Paractinoplanes abujensis: one gene and its partner. The protein of the gene in region 2 interacts with the protein of the main gene of each other region in a pairwise test. Links are inferred from orthologs where the notes say so. Each region holds a gene or a part of one and is shown on either strand. Other genes may lie near its edges. The genes, in order: rplA and thrS.

Region 1 (9,681 bases), 2.8 Mb from region 2 along the record:
CGGCCTCGGCCTTCTCCTTGTTGACACCCTCGAGGATCGCCTTGGGGGCGGACTCGACGGCGTCCTTGGCCTCCTTGAGGCCCAGGCCGGTCAGCTCACGCACGACCTTGATGACCTGGATCTTCTTGCCACCGTCACCCTCGAGGACAACGTCGAACGAGTCCTTCTCGGCCTCGGCCTCGGGGGCAGCGCCGCCGCCACCGGGGGCAGCCGCGACGGCAACCGGGGCGGCCGCCTTGACGTCGAAGACGTCCTCGAACTGCTTCACGAACTCCGACAGCTCGATCAGCGTCATCTCCTTGAACGCGTCGAGCAGCTCGTCGGTGCTGAGCTTCGCCATGTCTGGCAACCTTTCCTAGCTTTTGAGTAAAAAAGTCGTGCTGGTGCGCGGTGGCTCAGGCCTCCGCGGGACCGTCCTTCTCGCGCTTCTCCTGAAGAGCGGCCGCGAGGCGTGCCACCTGCGCAAGCGGGGCCTGGAACGTGCCCACAGCCTTGGCCAGGTTGCCCTTCATGGCGCCGGCCAGCTTGGCCAGCAGAACCTCACGCGACTCGAGGTCAGCGATCTTGTTGACGTCATCCGCCGAGATCGCCTTGCCCTCGAAAACACCGCCCTTGATGACCAGGACGGGGTTGGCCTTGGCGAAAGCCCGAAGGCCCTTGGCCGCCTCGACCGGGTCGCCGCTGATGAAAGCGAGCGCGGTAGGACCGGCAAACAGAGTGTCGAGGCCCTCGATGCCCGCGTCGCTCGCAGCGCGCTTCGCCAGGGTGTTCTTCGACACCGCGTACTTGGTGTCGCCGCCCAGCGAACGGCGCAGCTCGGTGAGCTGCTTGACCGTGAGACCGCGGTACTCGGTCAGCACGGTGGCCGACGAGTTACGGAAGTCCTCCGTCAGCTCCGCAACGGCAGTGGCCTTGTCGGCCCGGACCGGCTTGTCCGCCATGTCCCTCCTCTCTCAATGCTCGAACCACTGGCCGGCATCGAAGGAGGGGCGAAATGAGAAACGCCCCGGCGCAGGGCGCACGGGGCGGAACAGACTCGGATCGACCCGAGCCCAGTCACGAACCGTTCTCCCCTGCGCGGGCCGCCCGCATCTGCGGGACCTTCGACCACGGCCGGAAAACGGCCACGGCGACCAGCGGTCTGTGGGTGGAACTTCGACAAGGAACTGTACGCGACCCGTCCGTCAACGCCAAATCACCTGCCGGGGCGGTTGTCTACACGCGTTTACCTCTCCTACCCATAGACCCCACCCACCCGGGGTGGCCACCCACTTTCAGCCTACGCGGCCCCGGCGGCGGGACTGGAGTTATCCACAGTTACGGGTTATCCACAGGGCCCAGGGCAGATCTTGGCGCGAGGAGGCAGGATCGCCGGCGACAGGAACGGGACCGGCCTCGCGGAAGCCGGGAACGGCCGTCGGAGCTCGGAGCGGCCTGGCCGCCGGAGCCGGGAGCAGCCAACCGAGCCGGGAGCGGCCTGGCCGCCGGAGCTGGAAGCGGCCAACCCAGCCGGGACCGGCCTGCCCGCCGGAGCTGGAAGCGGCCAACCCAGCCGGGACCGGCCTGCCCGCCGGAGCTGCGAGCAGCCAACCGAGCCGGGACCGGCCTCGACGCGGAAGCTGGGAGCGGCCGACCGAGCCGGGACCGGCCTGGCCGCCGGAGCTGGAAACGGCCAACCGAGCCGGGGGCGGCCTCGCCGCCGGAGCCGGGAGCGGCCTCACCGCCGGAGCTGGGAGCAGCCGTCCGAGCCGGGGCGGCCTTGTCAGGAACGGGAGCGACGGAGGTAGGCGTAGATGGTCAGGGCGGCGGTGCACCAGACAGTGGCCCACAGGGTGAGCAGGGCCAGCGTTGCCGCGGACGGGGTGGTGTCGGGGGTGAGGGCGCGTGCCGTGGCCATGACAGGCGGGACCAACCACGGCAGGAAGGAGCCCTGCAAGCCCAGCACGACCACGAGGACGGCCGCGGTGACGAGCACGGCCACGCCGTTGCGGACGCCGCGCGTGACGGCCCGGCTGGCCAGGGCGCCGATCGCGACGGCGGGTGGCACGGCCAGCAGGTGGGCCAGTATGCCGAGCAGGGTGCCGGAGAGCACGGGCTTCTCGGTGTCGATGCCGTGGAACAGCCAGGGTGCGCCCATTGCGAGGGCGCAGACGATCAGCGACAGCGCGGCGGCGGCCAGCAGACCGGCTGCGGCTTCGGCGCGGGCGCCCACTGCCACGCGGGCCAGGCGGCGCTGCCCGTCGGGCTCGGTGTCGAGCAGCAGCTTCGACTGCCAGGCGAGCACGGGGAAAAGCGCGGCGGCGGAATACCCGTAGGCCACCGCCGCGGGCGACGCTCCCCCGCCGTAGATGACGCCCAGCACGACCAGCACGGCGATGGCGGGTGGGAGGATCCGGCCGCCGCGGAGGAGGGCGGCCAGACGCATCCGGATCAGGGCGTTCATCGGGCGTCACCGGAGCTCACGTCGCGGACGCCCAGGACGGCGTGGCCTTGGGCCCGCAGCCGGACCACGGCCTCGTCGGCGGCGGCGCGCGGGACGGAGATCTCGATGACGACCTCGTCGCGGCCGGGAGAGGCCGGGGCCGGCGAACCAGACGGCGCGGGCAGAGCCGACGGAGCAGGCAGGGCCGACGGAGCAGGCACGGCCGACGGAGCCGCCGGGGAGGAAGGAGCAGGCAGGGCGGACGGAGCAGGCGGAGCCGGCGGGGCTGGGGCCGGCGGGGCTGGAGCAGGCGGGGCTGGGGCCGGTTCGACGGTGGCGTCGGTGACCGACCAGTGGGTCGCGCCGGGGAGGGCGGCTATCTCGCCACGGTGGTCGCTGACCAGCACCATGGCGCCGGTGGCGGTGACCTCGGCGACGATCTCGGGGATCAGGGTGCGGGCCGCGGCGTCCAGGCCCTCCCACGGCTCGTCGAGAATGAGCAGGCCGGGCCGGGCGATAAGGGCCTGGGCCAGGCCGACTTTCTGGGCGGTGCCCTTGGAAAGGTCGCTCAGGCGGGTGCCGGTGTGGCCGGTCAGCAGCAGGCGCTCGATCCACTCGTCGGCCCGGGCGGGGGCGTGGCCGCGCAGCGTGGCCATTCGGTGCAGGTAGTCGCCCGCGGTGAACGGCTGGTCGGCCGGGAAGCGCTCGGGCACCCAGCCCACGATCGGCGGGCGGTCGCGCACGGCGCCGCGTCGGGGGCGGAGGACGCCCGCGGCCAGCTGGAGCAGCGTGGATTTGCCGGCGCCGTTGCGGCCCAGCACGACCACCGTCTGGCCCGGCTCGACGACGGCGTCGACCGCGCGGAGCGTCCAGTCGGCTCGGCGGCCGTAGCGGAACCACACCCCGTCGAAACGCACGGGCGAACTTTGCCACAGAAAAGCCCCCGGGGATGTCCCCGGGGGCTTCGCTGAAGCAGTGATCAGGCCTCGGCGTTGGTCAGGCCCTTGACCACGTTGGGGTCGACCGGCACGCCGGGGCCCATGGTGGTGGTGACGGTGACCTTCTTGAGGTACTTGCCCTTGGCCGCGGACGGCTTGGCCCGCAGCACCTCGTCGAGCACGGCGGCGTAGTTGTCGGTCAGCTGCTCCGGCGTGAACGACGCCTTGCCGATGATCAGGTGCAGGTTCGAGTGCTTGTCGACCCGGAACGTGATCTTGCCGCCCTTGATCTCGTTGACGGCCTTGGTCACGTCCATGGTGACGGTGCCGGTCTTCGGGTTGGGCATGAGACCACGCGGGCCGAGGATGCGGGCGATCCGACCGATCTTGGCCATCTGGTCGGGGGTGGCGATCGCGGCGTCGAAGTCGAGCCAGCCACCCTGGATGCGGGCGACGAGCTCGTCGGTGCCGACCTCGTCGGCGCCGGCCGCGACGGCCTCCTCGGCCTTCGCGCCCTGGGCGAAGACGATCACGCGGGCGGTCTTGCCGGTGCCGTGGGGCAGGTTGACCGTGCCGCGGACCATCTGGTCGGCCTTACGCGGGTCGACGCCGAGACGCATGGCGACCTCGACGGTGGCGTCGAACTTGGTCGGGCTGGTCTCCTTGGCGATCTTGATCGCCTCGGCCGGCTCGTACAGCTTGTTCGGGTCGATCTGCTCGGCGCCCTTGCGGTAGCCCTTGCTGCGCTGCATTTCACTTACTCCTGTGTGGTAGATGGCGGGCCTCGTCGCGAGGCCCTCCCACTGACGTGCTTGTCAGATCTTGGCGACCTGGTTGAAGTTCAGTTCCACCGGCGTCTCACGGCCGAAGATGGAGACCAGAACCTTCAACTTCTGCTGGTCGGCATTGATTTCGCTGATCGAGGCGGGCAGCGAGGCGAACGCGCCGTCGGTGACCGTGACCGAGTCGCCGACCTCGAAGTCGAGCACCTTGACCTCGGGCTTGACCTTCTTCTCCTCCTGCTCGACCGCGGGCGCCAGCCACTTCAGCACCTCGTCGAGCGAGAGCGGGGCGGGGCGGTCGACGCGGTCGGTCGCACCCACGAAGCCGGTCACTCCGGGCGTGTTGCGAACACAGGAGTACGACTCGGGGGACAGATCCATCCGAACGAGGATGTAGCCCGGGAAAACCTTGTTGTTGACCTGGAGGCGCTTGCCGTTCTTGACCTCGACCTCTTCGCGGGTCGGCACCTCGACCTGGAAGATGAAGTCCTCCATGTCGAGGCTGGTGATGCGGGTCTCGAGGTTGGTCTTGACCTTGTTCTCGTAGCCCGCGTAGGAGTGCACGACGTACCAGTCGCCGGGCGCATAGCGCAGCTTCTGCCGCAGCTCCTGCACCGGGTCGAAGTCTTCGTCGTCCTCGGCTGCGGAGGAGCCCCCGGCTGCGGAGGAGTCCTCGACCGCGGAGGAATCCTCGACCGCCGGGGCCGCGGGCTCCTGCGGCTCGGTCGCCTCGTCCTGCGGCTCAGCGGCCTCGACCGACTCGTCGTTGTCCGCCGTGGCCACCGACGACTGCTCGTCGACGGACTGCGCGGTCTCGTCGTCGTACTCAGGCACGCTCGCTCACTTCCAGCTATGTCTTCTCAAACTGCGGGGTCAGCCGCCGAACGCCCAGAGGATGGCCTTGCCCAGGCCGAGGTCCAGCAGGCCGACGATGGTGGTCATGACCGCCACGAAGACGATCACGATCGTCGTGTAGGTCAGCAGTTCCTTGCGCGTGGGCCAGATGACCTTACGCAGTTCGCTGACGACCTCACGGAAGAATCCGCCGATGCGCCCGAAGAAGCCGGACCGGCGGACCTCCTTCTTCGGCTTCGCCGAGCGCTCGGCGACGGCGGTGCCGCCCCGGCCTACCGGCTCGTCGCCGTCGGTCGCGTCCTTGTCGTCCTCGACGGCGTCGTCGAACACCTCGTCGTCGGCAGGGTCGCCGGCGTCACCGGGTCGGTTCCTGTCGGCCATGGCGCCCTACTTCCGTCATCGGTGGTGGGGGTCCCCTGTCGGCGCTCGTCACGGGCGCGGAGGTCGTGCGGACCGCGCACCGGGCGGGCACGTCTAGGAGGGTTGCGCAGGGGTGACAGGACTTGAACCTGCAGCCTGCGGTTTTGGAGACCGCTGCTCTGCCAATTGAGCTACACCCCTGTGCGAGGCAACTGAAACCCCGTCCCAGGCAGGCTGGTCCGGGGGTCATTGCCCCACGGCGCACCAGTGTACGGGTTCACACCGGGTTCGCCCAACCCGGGCTCGCCCTACCTCTTACGGATGGTCGCCTGGGCCATGGAAAGCACCTTCTCGCCCTGGCAGGTGGCGGTCAGGGCGAGCTTGGTGTGGCCCTCGTCGGTGGTCCCTTTCACCGTGGCGGTGACGACCACCTCGGTACCCTCGTCGGTGTCGGGCACCGGCACCGGGCGGGAGAAACGCACGTTGTACTCGACGACCGCGTCGGGCGCGCCGGCCCAGGCGGTGACGGCCCGGCCGACCAGGGCCATGGTGAACATGCCGTGCGCGATGACGCCGGGCAGGCCGACGCTCCGGGCGATCCGGTCGTTCCAGTGGATCGTGTTGAAGTCACCGGAGGCGCCCGCGTAGCGCACCAGGTCGGCCCGGGTGATCCGGAAGGTCTGCGGTTCCAGCGTGTCGCTCACTCGGCGCCCCTCTGCACAAGCTTGGACCAGACGGTGACCACCGGCTCGCCGGCGACCGTGGTGACCTCGGTGCGGGTCGTCAGGAAGTCGTGCCCGCCCCGGGAGGTGATGTCGTCGACCGAGTTGACGCAGACCAGCTCGTCGCCGGCCACGACCGGGCGCTGGTACGAGAACTTCTGGTCGCCGTGCACGACCCGGCTGTAGTCGAGGCCGAGCGCCGGGTCCTCGATGATCTGCCGGCTGGCGGCCATGGTGATCACGACGGGGAACGTGGGCGGGGCCACGACGTCGGGATAGCCGATGGCTCGGGCCGCCTCGGGGTCGTGGTAGGCGGCGTCGGCGGCGCCGATCGCGCGGGCGAACTCGCGGATCTTCTCGCGACCGACCTGGTAGGGCTCGGTGGCCGGCCACGTGCGGCCGACGAAGGACTGATCCAGGGGCATGGCTAAGAAACTACTTGCCTTCGAACGACTCTGCGCCGCCCGGTCGGAACCGGACGGCGCAGGTGAAGTGCGAAAGATCAGCGGGTCTCGCGGTGCAGGGTGTGCTTGCCGTCGCGCGGGCAGAACTTCTTCAGCTCGACCCGGTCCGGGTCGTTACGCCGGTTCTTCCGGGTGATGTAGTTCCGCTCCTTGCACTCCGTACAAGCCAAAGTGATCTTCGGACGGACGTCGGTCGCCTTGGCCACGACGGATTGCCTTCCTGCTAACGGGGTTTAACGACGCTCCAGATTACTTCATCGGAGCGCCGACATGCAAAGTGGGACCCCGGGTGGGATCCCTATTGCAAAGTAGCGGTGGCCGGACTTGAACCGGCGACACAGCGATTATGAGCCGCTTGCTCTGCCATCTGAGCTACACCGCCAGAGCCAGGCTCAAGTCCATCGCCTGAGGCGGGAACGAACCCGGTAGAGCCCCCTTACGGAATCGAACCGTAGACCTTCTCCTTACCATGGAGACGCTCTGCCGACTGAGCTAAGGGGGCTTGCGCGCGATCGCTCGCTTGGTGCGCAGGGAGAAGCTTACACGGCCCCGGGCAGGGGGTGAAATCGACTCCCCCAAACCCGTGTCGCCGCAGGTCAGATCACGGCTCGAAGCCTTCTGACCTCACCCGCGTCGGTGGTCGCGGGCTCGGTCTGCGCGCTGAACCAGGCCTCGAGCCGCTCGTACGGCAGAGGGCGGCTGAACAGGTAACCCTGGCCGATCTCGCAGCCCATCTCCTCCAGCAGATCGAGGGTGAGTTCGCTCTCGACGCCCTCGGCCACCACCGTGAGGCCGAACTCCCGGGCCAGGCTGATCACCGCGCGGACGATCGCCAGGTCGCCGGTGTCGGTCGCCATGCCCTGCACGAAGCTGTCATCGATCTTGACCTCCTGCACCGGCCACTGCCGCAGATAGGACAGTGACGACGCGCCGGTGCCGAAGTCGTCGACGCTGAGCTTGACCCCGAGATCGCGCAGGCGATAGAGGGTGGGCAGCACGCGCTCGATGTCGTTGAGCATGCCCGGCTCAGAGATCTCGAAGGTGACCTGGGCCGCGGCCACGCCGTACTGCTCGAGCAGCGTGGCGACCTGGTCGGGGAAGCGCGAGTCGAGCAGCGTACGGACCGACAAGTTGACCGCGATCGAGAGCGGACGGTCCTGATCGGCCCATTCCCGGCAGCGCCGCAGGCCCTCGGTGAGCACCACCTCGGTCAGCCGGGACAACTGACCGGTGTGCTCGGCCACGGCCACGAAGTCTTCCGGGGCCACCTCACCCTGCGCCGGGTGCTGCCAGCGGGCCAGGCACTCGACGCCGACGAGATGCCGGTCGGTCAGCGTGACCTTGGGCTGGAAGTAGACGTCGAGGGCGCCGTTGTCGAGAGCCGTACGCAGGTCGGCCGCGATGCCCAGGCGGCGCACGGCGCGGGACTCGAGCGCGGGGTGGAAGAGCTGCACCCCGTACGGGAGGACCTTGGCCGCGTTGCCCGCGAGCTCGGCCCGCTGCAGGAGCATCTCGGGATCGCCACCGTGGTCGGGGTAGACCGCCACGCCGACCGCGGTGTCGACGTCGAGGGTGAGCGTGCCGACCGTCATCGGGCCGCGCAGCTGCTCGCGCATCTCGGTGGCCAGCTGGACGGTGGCGTCGGTGCTCTCGGCGCGCAACGTCACCACGAACTCGTCGCCGCCGATCCGCCCGACCAGCGCGCCCGGCCCGGCGATGGACCGCAGCCGACCAGCCACCTCGGCCAGCAGCTTGTCGCCGGCGGCGTGGCCCATCGATTCGTTGACGTCGCGCTGCCCGTCCACGTCGAAGAGCAGGACCGCGACTACTTCGTCCTCGGCGCGCACCTTGACCGACTCGGCCAGCGCGTCGGTGACCCGGCGGCGGTTGGGCATGGCGGTCAGCCGGTCGTGGTAGGCGTCGTAGAGCAGCCGGTCGACCAGGCGTCCGTTCTCGACCGCGGCGGCGGCGTGGGTGGCGATCGTCTCGAGCACTTGGATGTCGGCCGGGCGGAACGACCGCGCGTCGCCGAGCCGGTTCACCACCTCGAGCGTGCCGATCGTCGTCTGCCCCGACCGCAGCGGGACGATCAGAACGTCCTTGATCTTCGAGTCGCGCAGCGGCTTGCGCAGGTCCTGGGTCTCGACGAAGCTCGGGCCGACGGCGAGCGCGCCGCCCCCGGCCACCGCCCGCTCCCGCACCGAGGCCGGCGTCGGGGAGATGTCGAGCAGGCCTTTGTTCTCCACCCGCGCGGTGAGCAGGACCTCGGGATGCCGGTCCTGCGGGGCGAGCCAGAGGGTGGCGTATTCCGAGCGCATCAGCGCCTGGACCCGGCCGAGCAGCACGTCGGGCAGGCCCGCGCCGTCGCTCGCCTCGCGGACGGCCTTGGTCAGCTCGTAGACCTCGGCCAGCGTGCGGTGCTGGCGGAAGAACTCGGCGAACGAGCGCAGGATCAGGATGAGCGCGCCGACGAGCAGCGCCAGCAGCACGGCCGACCAGTGCGTGGCCTCGAACGCGACCAGGAAGATCAGGCCGATCACCACATTGATACTGGCGATGATCATGCCGGGCACGCCGCCCCGCAGGACGTCCTGACCGGCGCGCAGGCCCTGCACGACGGTCATGACCCCGGCGAAGCTGAAGACGTCGGTGGCCGTGTAGACGAGCAGCGCGCCGGCCAGGATGAGCCACGTCCGGGGGTCGCGGCCGTCGTAGTGCGGCAGGGCCGCGACGACGAGGGAGGCCAGCGTGATGCCGGCGGAGGCCTTGGCGACGTTGAACCACAGCTTGGTCGGCGTGATCACGGCCGAGCGGATCACCTGCGTGATCAGGGTGGCGATGGCGACGACGGAGATCACCATGGCCGGCGGCAGGTAATACAGCACCAGGACGAACGGGACCTCGACCAGCACGATGCCGTAAGCACTGCGGCGGATGACGACGTGGAAGACGCCGACGTAGACCAGCCCGATGCCGGCCAGCGCCAGCAGGCCCTCGGGCCAGTAGTCGTACCAATCGCGATCGGTGGCCCAGAAGACGGCGAAACACGCGAGCGTGAAGGCGGCAAGCGGGCCGGTCACCAGCCATGCGTACTGGGCGGAGCGCGGCCGCGCTCGCGGGCGCTCGGCCATCGCGCTC
Region 2 (11,498 bases):
CGGCGGGCAGGCCCGGCTCGAGGATCAAGTCGTCGCCGCGGACGATCCACCGTGGACGCGCCGCCAGTTCGCCGGGGTCGGGGGCCGACAGGACGTCGGGGGCCAGCTGGGCCAGGATCCACGGCTGGGCCCGGCCGCCCTGGCAGCCGAGCGCGACCACGCTCTCTCCGGTGGTGGCGATGGCCGGGCACAACGTGTGCGGCGGACGCAGGCCGGGCCGGAGGTAGGCGGGATGCGACGGGTCGAGACTGAACGAGGAGCCCCGGTTGTGCAGCACCACCCCGGTCGCCGGGTCCAGCAGGCCGGCCCCGAAGCTCTCGAAGACACTCTGGATCAGAGTGACGGCATTGCCCTCGTCGTCGACCGCTGTCACCGCCACCGTGTCACCGGCCGGCTCGGGCAGCCCCGCCGTACGGGCGTCCGGCGGATCAGCCTCCGGCGCTCGGAGAGGCGGATCAGCCTCGGGCGCTCGGAGAAGCGGATCAGCCTGCGGCCCCCGGAGAGGCGGACCAGCCTCGGGCGCTCGGAGAAGCGGATCAGCCTCCGGCCCCCGGAGAGGCGGATCAGCCTGCGGCCCCCGGAGAAGCAGCCCGTCGAGGGAGATCGGGCCGCCGCGAGGATCGCCGAGCAGCGCGTTGCGGGCGGCCTGGGCGCGGTGGCTGTCGGCGATCAGGGCCGGCGAGCCCACGATCGCGAGGAACGTCGCGCCCTGCACCGGCGGTGGCGCGGCGTGCCAGGTGACGTCCCCGGCCACCGTACGCAGGGGGTCGCCGACCTCCGCGGCGTGCTCGGCGAAATCCGCGGCGGTCAGCGGACTGCCCAGCGCCCGCACCCCGGCCACGATCGGTCCCGTGTAGAAAGACCGCCAGTCACGCCCGATCGCGGCCAGGGTCTGCGCCAGGGCCGGCTGCACGAGCCGGGGGCGCAGCATGATCGCGGACAGTCCCGGATCGGCCCGGATGACGTCGATCCGCCTCTCCACGGCCGCCCGCAGGCCCGGGGCCAGGTCGACGCCCGCGGAGGCGAGCCGCACCGCGAAGGCCAGCAGGCGGTCGAGGGGGAGGCGGGCCCCGAGTTCGTGCACGGCGGCCCACCCCGCGACCACGCCGGGCACGGTCACCGTCTGCGGGCCGCTCTGCGGCATCGTGTCGCCCAGGGCCGTCACGTCGACCGCGCGCGCCGCCGCGCCGATGGAGAGGACCGCCCGTACGGGGGAACGGGCCGGACGCACCATGGCGACCAGGTCGCCGCCCACCGAGCACTGGTGGGGGTAGGCGACCGTCAGGGCCGCGGCCGCCGCCAGGGCCGCGTCGAAGGCGTTGCCCCCGGCCGCGACCACCTCGCGTGCGGCGTCGACGGCGGCCGGGTGGGGCGCGGCGATCGCGACAGGCATACCGGCGACCCTACGACCGAACCGGTCCGCGCGCGCGGGGGCAAGAGCGGCCGCCGGCGGAACCGGCCCGTGCGCCGGGGGCAAGAGCGGCCGCCTGCAGAACCAACCGGCGCGTCGGCTGAACCGGCCCGCGCGCGGGGGGCGTGTGGGGATAGCCGCAGTCGACATCAACGGAACGGTGGTTGATCGATGGATGACATGACCAGCATCGACGCGCTGGAGGTGCGGGCGATGGGGCAGGCGGTCGACGGGGTGGGGGAGCGGCTCGTCGCCGTGGCCGGCGAGATCCGGACCTGGGAGTACGAGGGCAGGGGAGCCGTCGAGGGCGCCGTCATGTGTGACGTGATGCTGGCCGTGACCGCGCGGGCCTGGGAGGTCACAGTCGACGGGCTCGGGCAGCTGGTGCGCGAGTTCGGCCACGACCTGCGGACGGCGGCCGGGGACTTCGTCGCCGTGGACCAGGACATCGCCGAGCGTGTCCGGGGCGTCGGAAAGCCGTGGGAGTGACTCGATGACGATCACGTTGCCGGGGCTGCTCGACGCCGACACCGGGCGCCTGCTCACCATCGCCCGCCGCTGGGACCGGCTGGCCCACGATCTCGACACGGCCGTCGAGGAACTCGGCCGGCACACCCGGGACCTGCCCCATCACTGGCCGGCGGGGCCGAGTTCACAGGCCGCGCAGGACAAGCGGGCCGACATCCGGGTGCAGGTCGGCACCGGGCACGTGCACTGCGTGACCATCGCCGAGGTCATCCGCGACTACGCCGGGTCGGTCGAGTATCACCGGCGGCTGCTGCTGGGGCTGGTGGCCGAGGCCGAGCAGCGGGGCCTGCGGATTGATCTGCGCGACGGGACGATCACCGCGCCGCTCGACCGGAGTGCCGACCAGGCCTCGTACGCGGCCCAGATCAGCGAGATCCTGGCCCGGGTCAACGAGGACGACCGGGCGACCGCGGAACGCATGCCCAGCTACACGTACCGCGACACGGTCATCCCGGACACCGACCGCCCCCGGTACGACGAGGCCGCCGTGCTCGCACTCGCGAACGCGGGCGCCGACCCGGGCCGGGTGTCGTCCTGGTGGCGGGCCCAGCATCCGCTCGTGCAGGACCGGGCGATCGTCGAGCACCCCGAGATCATCGGGGCCGCCACCGGGCTGCCCGCCAAGGACCGCGACTCCGCCAACCGCCTGCTGCTGCGCCGCGACCGGGAGGCCCTGCTCGCCTCGCGGGAGGCGCACCAGAACCGGCACGACGGCGCCCTGACCCGGGCCCAGCTCGACATCGACCGCCGTCTGGCCGCGCTCGACGACCTCGAACGCCGCGCCCGGGGCCGCCGCATCGTGACCTACACCCCCGGCGCCGAAGCCGAGTCGGAGCTGGTCAGGCGCTGAATCCCCCGGTCAGCGTGACCCCGCCGGCGACGATCGTGAAGGCGTCGCCGGTGAGGGCGCGCGGCTCGATGGCGTGGTTGAACTGGGCCGCGAACACGTAGGAGCCGGGGGCGAGGGTGCCGCCCGGCTTCAACGTGAAGCGGTAGATCAGCGCTTTCTGCTCCACGGCGATCGACGCGCTGACCATCTCGGCCGGGATCGACGTCCAGCGCCCGGTGTCGGCCACCTGTTCCGAGCGGGCGATCCTGATCGTCACGTCGAGCCGCCTGATCTCCCCGTCCGTGTGCAGCGTGACCTGCTGCTGCGACCAGCTGGCAAACGAGTGCGCGTCGCGCTTCCCCACGGCTGACAGACCTTTTCCCCGTACGGGGGAAGGGGTTGAGAACCTGAGGGTGGGAACGGGGGACGCGGCGATGGGGGGCCGCGGATCGGGCGCGTCGGCCCGGCGCACCCCGGCCACGACGGTAGCCACCACCACGACGACGGCCAACGCGGCCGCAGCCGGACGCAACACGCGGGGGAAGCGGGAAGCCGGCCGCCCGCGCTCGATGCGCTCCAGCATGGCTTCCCGGTCCGGCGTGTGCCGATCGGCTTCCGCGCGCAGCACGCCGCGCAGGTGATCGTCATCCAGCGGCATCCGACCTCTTCCCTGTCGCCATCGGTAGGTCCTTCAGATACGTGCTGAGCTGGGCCGCGCCGCGGGAGGTCTGGCTCTTCACAGCGCCCACGGAGATGCCCAGGATCTCGGCCACCTCGCGCTCCGGCACGTCGAAGGCGTACCGCAGGACCACGCACTCCCGCCGGCGCGGCGGCAACCGGCGCAGCGCCGCCCGCACGTCGAGCACCGTGTCCGGGTCGGGTTCGCCGCCCCCGCGGCGCACCAGGGTCAACCCGAGCAGACCGGCCCGTTCCCGCACCCGCCGCTTGATCCACTGACGGGCCAGGTTGGTCACGATCCCCCGGGCGTACGCGACGGGGTTGCCGGCCGCCGCCACCCGGTCCCAGTGCCGCCAGATCTCCACGAAGGCGTCCGCCGCCAGGTCGTCGGCCGCCCCCGGCTCACCGGTGAGCAGGTAGGCCAGGCGGGACAGGTCGGCGTGATGCGCTTCGAAGAGTCGCTGGGCGTCCGCGGGATCGGTCACACGGTCCTTTCCGAACAGCCGGAGTCACTCACCTGTTAGTGGAGTACGAGCCGAGAAAGGTTGCTCGTTCATCGCGGGAATTTCCGGGCGACTAGCATCGTCAAGGTTCCCGCGACTTTTCATTGCTGAAGGAGATCACCGTGTCCGCACCCCGTACCCCCGCTGTGGCCGACCCTCTAGTCGTCCCGGCCGGGACTACGGCCGCCGATGCGGTGGCCGCAGCCGGCCTCCCCACGTCGGGCCCCAAGGCGGTCGTGGTCGTGCGCGACGCCGCCGGCCGCCTGCGCGACCTGGACTGGCGGCCCGAGCTCGACACCGACGTGACCCCGGTCGCGATCGACGAGCCGGACGGACTCGATGTGCTGCGCCACTCGGCCGCGCACGTGCTGGCCCAGGCCGTGCAGGACGTCTTCCCCGAGGCCAAGCTGGGTATCGGCCCGCCCATCACCGACGGCTTCTACTACGACTTCGACGTGCCCAAGCCGTTCCAGCCCGAGGACCTGACGAAGCTCGAGAAGCGGATGCAGGAGATCGTCAAGGCCGGGCAGAGCTTCCGCCGCCGGGAGTACAAGTCGCTTGACGAGGCCAAGGCCGAGCTGGCCCAGGAGCCGTACAAGCTGGAGCTCGTCGACATCAAGGGCGACGTCGACGACGCCGAGCTGAGCGTGGTCGGCGCGGGCGACCTGACCCACTACGACAACCTCGACAAGGACGGCAAGCGCGTCTGGGGCGACCTGTGCCGCGGTCCGCACCTGCCCACGACCCGGCTCATCCCGGCGTTCAAGCTGATGCGTTCGGCCGCCGCGTACTGGCGCGGTTCCGAGAAGAACCCGCAGCTGCAGCGCATCTACGGCACCGCGTGGCCGTCCCGCGACGAGCTCAAGGCCTACCTGAACCGGCTGGCCGAGGCCGAGCGGCGCGACCACCGCAAGCTGGGCACCGAGCTCGACCTGTTCTCGTTCCCCGACGAGATCGGCTCCGGGCTGGTCGTCTTCCACCCCAAGGGCGGCATCATCAAGCGCGAGATGGAGGACTACGTCCGCGCCCGTCACATCGAGGAAGGCTTCCAGTACGTCGGCACGCCGCACATCAGCAAGGAGGGGCTGTTCCACACCTCCGGGCACCTGCCGTACTACAAGGACACGATGTTCCCGCCCATGGAGCTGGAGGGCGCGAACTACTACCTCAAGGCCATGAACTGCCCCGGGCACAACCTGATCTTCCGGTCGCGCGGGCGGTCCTACCGTGAGCTGCCGCTGCGCTTCTTCGAGTTCGGCACGGTCTACCGCTACGAGAAGTCGGGCGTGGTGCACGGCCTGACCCGGGTACGGGGTCTGACCCAGGACGACTCCCACTCGTACGTGACGGCCGAGCAGGCCCCGGGCGAGATCAAGCACCTGCTCGCCTTCGTCCGCTCGCTGCTCGACGACTTCGGCCTGGACGACTACTACCTGGAGCTGTCGACCCGCGACCCGAAGAGCGACAAGTTCATCGGCACGGACGAGCAGTGGGAGGTGGCGACCAAGGTGCTGGAGGACGCGGCCACCGAGTCCGGCCTCGACCTGGTGCTCGACCCGGGTGGTGCGGCGTTCTACGGTCCCAAGATCAGCGTGCAGGCCAAGGATGCGATCGGCCGGACGTGGCAGATGTCGACCATCCAGTACGACTTCAACCAGCCGGCCCGCTTCGGGCTGGAGTTCCAGGCGGCCGACGGCACCCGCCAGGAGCCGGTCATGATCCACTCGGCCAAGTTCGGGTCGATCGAGCGGTTCTTCGGCGTGCTGGTCGAGCACTACGCGGGCGCGTTCCCGGCCTGGCTGGCGCCCGTGCAGGTGGTGGGCATCCCGATCCGCGACGACCACGCCGACTATCTGGCCGAGTTCGTGGCCAAGCTGCGGGCGGCGGGGATCCGGGCCGAGGTCGACTACTCCTCCGACCGGATGCAGAAGAAGATCCGTACGGCGCAGCAGCAGAAGATCCCGTTCATGGCGATCGCCGGCGACGACGACGTCAACGGGGGCACGGTCAGCTTCCGCTATCGCGACGGGTCGCAGCGCAACGGGGTCTCGCTGGACGAGGCCGTGGCCCACGTCGCCGAGATCGTCAAATCCCGTACGAACGTGAGCCCGTCGGCGGCCTGACGGTTCCCGCGCTCTCCTACGCGGCGGCTTCCTCGAGCACTGCTTCGGCGCGCTCGGGGGAGCCCTCGGCCAGGCCACGGTTGATCGTGCCGCGCGAGGCCAGCCACATGCCCGCGCCGGCCACGAAGACCAGGCACTCGGTGACGGTCAGGGCCCAGATGATGCCGGGCAGGCCGTACCAGAGGTTGCCCAGCAGCACGATCGGGATGAACAGCACGCCCTGGGCCATGCCCATCACGATCGCGGGCTTGGCCAGCCCGGCCGCCTGGAACAGCGACGTGATCAGGCCGGTGAAGCCGTTGGCCACGGTCGCGACGAGCTGGGCGGCCAGGATGGTGACGCCGATAGTGAGCACGGCGTGGTCCGACGAGAACGCACCGAGCACCTGCTCGCGGAACAGGAAAACGCCGCCGCAGAAGACCAGCATGACCGCGCCGATCGTGGCCGCGGAGGCCCGCAGAGCCGACGTGAGCCGGGCCCGGTCGCCCTTGCCGTACGTGTAGGCCAGCAGCGGCAGCACGCCCATCGTGACGCCCATGATCAGGAACTCGGGCACCTGCGCGATGCGGACCGCGACACCCATGGCGGCGAGCGGACCATCCCCGTACGCGGAAGCCAGGTTGTTCAGGACGAGCACCGTCACGATCATGAACGCGGACTGCAGCAGCTCGCCGACCCCGATGCCGAAGACGGGCTGGGCGACGGTCTTGTTCAGGGTGAACCAGCGGGGGGCCAGGCTGACGTGCTCACTGTTACGGGTCAGCCAGAACGCGAAGTAGCCGACCATGACGGCGTTGGCCAGGCCGGTGCCGAGCGCCGCGCCGGCCACACCCCAGTGGAGGACCAGGATGAACACGACGTCGAAGACGACGTTGGCCACCGTGGACAGGATCAGGCCGATCATCGCCTGACGGGCCGCGCCCTCGGCCCGTACGAGCTGCTCCAGGCAGAACGCGGCGGCCAGCACGGGGACGAAGGCCAGCATGACGGCCACGTACTCGCGGGTCGCGGGCACGGCGGCGGCGTCCGCGCCGAGCAGCGTCACCAGTGGGTGCAGCAGCATCAGGCCGGCCCCGGCCACGACCGCGCCGGTGATCACCGAGCCCCAGACGGCGAACGACGAGACGTGCCTGATCTCGCCCGCCTTCGCGGGGTCGTGTTCCGCTGCCCCGAGCAGGCGGGAGATGAGCGCGCCGCCGCCGACCCCGAACACGCCGCCGATCGCCATGACCAGACCGAGCAGCGGGGTGCCGAAGGTGATCGCGGCCAGCAGCGCGGTGTCGTGCTGCGAACCGACGAAACCGGCGTTGATCACGTTGTAGACGGCCCCGACGATCATCGCGGCGGCCATGGGCACACAGAGGTGCACGAGCGCGCGCAGGATCGGGGCGGTGGAGAGGTACCAGCGGTTGCTGCCGACGGCTTCGGTGGTGGCGCTCATGTGTGCCTCTTTCGGATATATCCGGGCAGCACTGAGTCGCGGATGCGGCACGGTGTGATGTCCGGAGCGGATGGGTTCGCCGGGTCTTACGGCGTGATCCCGAGCGGGTCGGCGAGGTGCGGTGGCCGGCTCGGCGTCGGGGCGGGCGGCTGATGCTCAGCGGCGACGGTCGACGGGTTCGCGGCTTCCCGTCGGGGCGGGTGTTGCGACGGGCTGGGTGCTGTGGTCGTGATGGCGGCGCCCGTCAGCGCGGTGTGGGGCCAGGGGGTGGCGCGGGCGTGCGGGGGTGCGCGGCGGCGGTGCCGTCGCGGATGAGGTGAGTGGGGTGTTTAGCGGGTGGGTCTCGGTAGTTCGGCAGTGATCTTTTCGAGGAGGGTCTGGAGGGTGGCCCGCTCGTCGTCATCGAGCGGGGCCAGGATCGTCGCGTCGGCGTCGGCCATCGCGGTCTCGAACCCGGCGATCAGCTCGGCCCCGGCCGGCGTCGCGAAGACGCGTTTGCTGCGTTCGTTGCCGGGCTCCGTGCGGCGCTCGACGAGCCCACGTCGTTCGAGCCCCTGCAGAAGGCTCGACACGCTGGCCGCGCTGGTGCGGGTGATCTCGGCGATGTCCCGCTGGATGGCCCCGGGGTTCTGCCCCAGGTAGCCGAGCACGAAGCTCTGCTCGAAGCTGAGCTCGCGCTCCCGTACCCAGTCCTCGGCCGCCTTGCGCTGGGCCCAGCCGATCCAGCGGAGGAGCTCGAGCGAGGTGGTGAGTCTGGGTGCTTCCATACTGAGAAAGCTAACAGTTAGAACTCTAACTGTCAACGCCCTAACTGACTGGCGGTGACCCACGTCGCGATCTGGGCCCGCCGGGAGACGCCGAGCTTGGTGCGGATGTGCTCGACGTGAGCGGCGGCGGTCTTGGGCGCGATGGTCAGCGAGGCGGCGATCTCCCGGTTCGTGAGGCCCTGAGCCACCAGGCGGGCGACCTCGACCTCCCGCGACGACAGCACCGAGGCCTCGGAACGGGGAGGAGCCGGGGGCGCGTCCGGCGGCGTGGACGTCGCGGTGGCGGCGGCGTAGGCGTGGGTGGCGGAAGCCCGGAACGCGGCGGCCTCGGCCGGGCGGCGGGCGCGGGTCGCGCAGCGGGCCTGGTCGAGCAGGATCGCGGTGCCCTCCCAGAAGCGGTGGCGACCCGACCAGAAGGCGGCCGCGGCGGCCAGCGCCCGGCGGGCCTGGCCGGTGCGGCCCTCGTGCAGGTGGATCAGGCCCTCGGCGTGGTCGAGGGCGCCCAGCGTGCCCGGGATGGCCCGCAGCCGCAACAGGGCCGAGGTGCGGGCCAGCCATGCGCGGGCGGCGGTCGGGTCCGAGCCGGCCAGGTGCGCGCGGACGCCCGTCACGACGTACGGGAAAAGGTAGGCGGCATCGCGGACGGCGGCCGACGCCGCGTAACCCTGCTCGCATCGCGTCAGCGCGGTCGCGAGGTCGCCCCGGGCCAGCGCCGTCTCGGCCAGCCCCCACCACGCGGGCGAGAGGCGCTGCAGCTCGCGCATGCCCGAGGCCAGGCGCTCCGCCGTTTCCAGATGCGAGACCGCTTCCCCGTACGATCCCCGCCCCAGCGCGACGTAGCCGAGGACGTGCCGCGCCGTGATCTCGGTGGTGATTCCGCCCGCACCGTCAGCCAGCGCCTGCCGGGCCGTCGCGGCGGCGCCCGCCCAGTCACCCGTGGCCCACTGCACGTGGGCCCGGTGAGCCGCCATGTAGTGCCGGTCGTTGAACTGTTCGACCCGCTCGGCGTACGCGATCCCCTCGGCCAGCGTGGCCGCCGCCGTCTCGTAGTCGACCAGCACCGACATCGACGTGCCGAGCATCCGGTAGGAGCGCGCGGCCTGGGCCTCGAGCCGCAGGCCGGTGGCTTTGGTGATCGCGGCCCGCAGCAGGCCGGTGCCCTCGGCGGTGCGGCCCGCGAAGAGCAGCACCGAGCCGATCGTGGCGTCGAGGTGGCAGCGGGTCCGGTCGTCGACGCCGAGCGCGCGGGCCTGTTCCCCGTCGGCCAGCGCCTCGTCGAGCCGGCGGTCCAGCATGTACGCCGCCGCCAGCTCGGCGTGGATCTCGCCCGGTTTCGCGCTTCGCGCCAACGCCGCCCGCAACGCCGCGGCCCGGTCCTCGAGGCTCGCGCCCAGCAGGTGCCGCACGGCCACCCAGTCCGGCACCAGCGCCGCCGCGCCCGCCTCGTCGCCCAGGGCCAGCCGCACCTCGTACGCCTCGGCGTAGCAGGCCGCGGCCTCCTCGTTCTCGTCGATCGCGGACAGCTCGCAGGCCAGCGCGGCCAGCAGCCCCGCCCAGTCGGCGCGGGGCAGCCGGGCGGGCCAGGTGCGCCGGGCCCGGCGGTAGAGCTCGGCGGCCTCGCGGTGGGCCGACAACGCCGACGCCTCCCGGGCCGCCGCCCGCGCGTGCCCGAAGGCCTCGTCGAACCGGCCCGCCCGCTCGTAGTGGTCGCTGGCGAGCGCGTCCGGCAGATCGGCGGCGGCCGCCCGGGCGTGCAGGTCACGGCGCCGGTGCGGGGTGATGCCGGCGTAGAGCGCGTCGCGGATCAGGGCATGCCGGAAGTCGTAGCCGGACCCGTCGGCGCCGGGCTTGACGAAGAAGGTCTCGATCAGTTCGCGCAGCGCCTCGTCCACGACTTCGGGCGGCTCGCCGGTCAGCGTGGTGAGCAGGTCGAGGTCGAACGACCGGCCCAGCACCGCGGCCGCCTCGGCCACCCGGCGGGTGCCCGGCCGCAACGGGTCGGCGCGGGCCAGCACGGCGTCGGCCAGCGTGTCCGGCACGTCGGTGGCGTCGCCCGCGAGGAACTCCTCGACGTGCAACGGGATGCCGTCGCTGCGGTTGTGCAGGGCGGCCGCCGCGGCGGTGGACAGGCCGGACCCGGTGATCGCAGCGGCCATGGCGGCGGTCTCGGCCGGGCCGAAGCGGGGCAGCCGCACCTCCTCGGCCAGCCGCTGGGTGAGCAGGCGGGTGCGCCACTGCCGCATGGGCACGCGGGGATAGAGCTCGTCCGACCGATAGGTGCCGACGACCATCAGGCGGGCCGACGCGGCGTGCCGGGCCAGCCGGGCCAGCACGTCGAGCGTCAGGTCGTCGGCCCAGTGCAGGTCCTCCAGCGTGATCAGGAACTCCGATCCGGTGCCGCCGGGACGGGCGATCAGCTCGGCCAGGTCGGCCACGAGCAGACGACGCCGGCGGGCCGCGTCGCCGTCGGCCCCGGCCAGCTCGTGCAGCCGCTCGCCGAGACGCTGCCCGGCCGCGGCCGTGGCCGGGTCGCGCCGCAGCTCTGTCCCCAGATCGGCCAGCAGGCCCCCGGCCACTTCGGTGTCGCCCGGCGCGGCGCCCGCGGCGGCCACCGCGTAGCCCAGGGCCCGGCCCCGGCGCACGATCTCGGTGAGCAGCCGGGTCTTGCCGATGCCGGCCTCACCCGCCAGGAACAGCAACTCCCCGGTGGGCGCGGCGAGGCGCCGGTCGGCGAGGGCGAGCAGGTCCTCGCGGCCGACGAGCACGGGGCTGGCCACCACGGGAGAAACTTTAGGTAGGCGATCGGGTCTTCGTAGGTGCTCTGACCGATGTCCGACGCGCGAACCGCGACAACCGTGGAGGCATGGCGAAATTCATGGACGTACACAGCGGATTCCACGGTGTCACCCCGGAGCAGCTGGCCGAGGCGCACGAGGCCGACCTCAAGATCGAGGGGGAGGAGGGCGTGCACTTCGAGCGGGCCTGGCTCGACCCCGAGCAGGGCAAGGTCTTCTGCCTCAGCACCGCGCCCAGCAAGGAGGCCGTCATGCGCATCCACGAGCGGGCCGGCCACCCGACGACCGAGGTCTACGAGCTGACCAGCGAGGTCTAAGCGGGCTGGGCCGCCTGCTCGAGGGTGGGCGGCCTTTCCGGCGTACGGGAAATGCGCAGCCACACGACGAAGCCCCAGATCACGAAGGCGGCGTAGACGGCGTACA

What was found.
Region 1: the proteins of thrS (region 2) and rplA interact in binary tests that used the Escherichia coli proteins (3 or more experiments, as listed by UniProt). The link is inferred for Paractinoplanes abujensis from one-to-one orthologs.

What each region holds. Positions count from the first base shown.
Region 1 is NZ_JACHMF010000001.1:6,039,478-6,049,158, forward strand. What follows is about bases 2,258-5,228. They hold rplA (50S ribosomal protein L1), read right to left. Parts: upstream 4,113-5,228; coding sequence 3,402-4,112; downstream 2,258-3,401. Other genes in these bases: BKA14_RS27575 (hypothetical protein), read right to left, coding at 2,258-2,443; BKA14_RS27580 (ATP-binding cassette domain-containing protein), read right to left, coding at 2,440-3,339; nusG (transcription termination/antitermination protein NusG), read right to left, coding at 4,176-4,976; secE (preprotein translocase subunit SecE), read right to left, coding at 5,016-5,228. In the rest of the region: rplL (50S ribosomal protein L7/L12), read right to left, coding at 1-340; rplJ (50S ribosomal protein L10), read right to left, coding at 396-941; more of BKA14_RS27575, read right to left, coding at 1,763-2,257; more of secE, read right to left, coding at 5,229-5,378; BKA14_RS27605 (MaoC family dehydratase), read right to left, coding at 5,666-6,061; BKA14_RS27610 (MaoC family dehydratase N-terminal domain-containing protein), read right to left, coding at 6,058-6,504; rpmG (50S ribosomal protein L33), read right to left, coding at 6,582-6,749; BKA14_RS27630 (putative bifunctional diguanylate cyclase/phosphodiesterase), read right to left, coding at 7,140-9,674. UniProt on the Escherichia coli protein: One of the primary rRNA binding proteins, it binds very close to the 3'-end of the 23S rRNA. Forms part of the L1 stalk. It is often not seen in high-resolution crystal structures, but can be seen in cryo_EM and 3D reconstruction models.
Region 2 is NZ_JACHMF010000001.1:8,838,692-8,850,189, forward strand. The notes cover bases 3,610-6,571. They hold thrS (threonine--tRNA ligase), read left to right. Parts: upstream 3,610-4,071; coding sequence 4,072-6,072; downstream 6,073-6,571. Other genes in these bases: BKA14_RS40810 (SigE family RNA polymerase sigma factor), read right to left, coding at 3,610-3,931; BKA14_RS40820 (MATE family efflux transporter), read right to left, coding at 6,089-6,571. Outside these bases: BKA14_RS40790 (gamma-glutamyltransferase), read right to left, coding at 1-1,393; BKA14_RS40795 (hypothetical protein), read left to right, coding at 1,583-1,900; BKA14_RS40800 (hypothetical protein), read left to right, coding at 1,905-2,789; BKA14_RS40805 (hypothetical protein), read right to left, coding at 2,779-3,426; more of BKA14_RS40810, read right to left, coding at 3,413-3,609; more of BKA14_RS40820, read right to left, coding at 6,572-7,513; BKA14_RS40825 (MarR family winged helix-turn-helix transcriptional regulator), read right to left, coding at 7,843-8,280; BKA14_RS40830 (ATP-binding protein), read right to left, coding at 8,313-11,060; BKA14_RS40835 (SCO4226 family nickel-binding protein), read left to right, coding at 11,144-11,392; BKA14_RS40840 (nicotinamide mononucleotide transporter family protein), read right to left, coding at 11,389-11,498. UniProt on the Escherichia coli protein: Catalyzes the attachment of threonine to tRNA(Thr) in a two-step reaction: L-threonine is first activated by ATP to form Thr-AMP and then transferred to the acceptor end of tRNA(Thr). The rate-limiting step is amino acid activation in the presence of tRNA.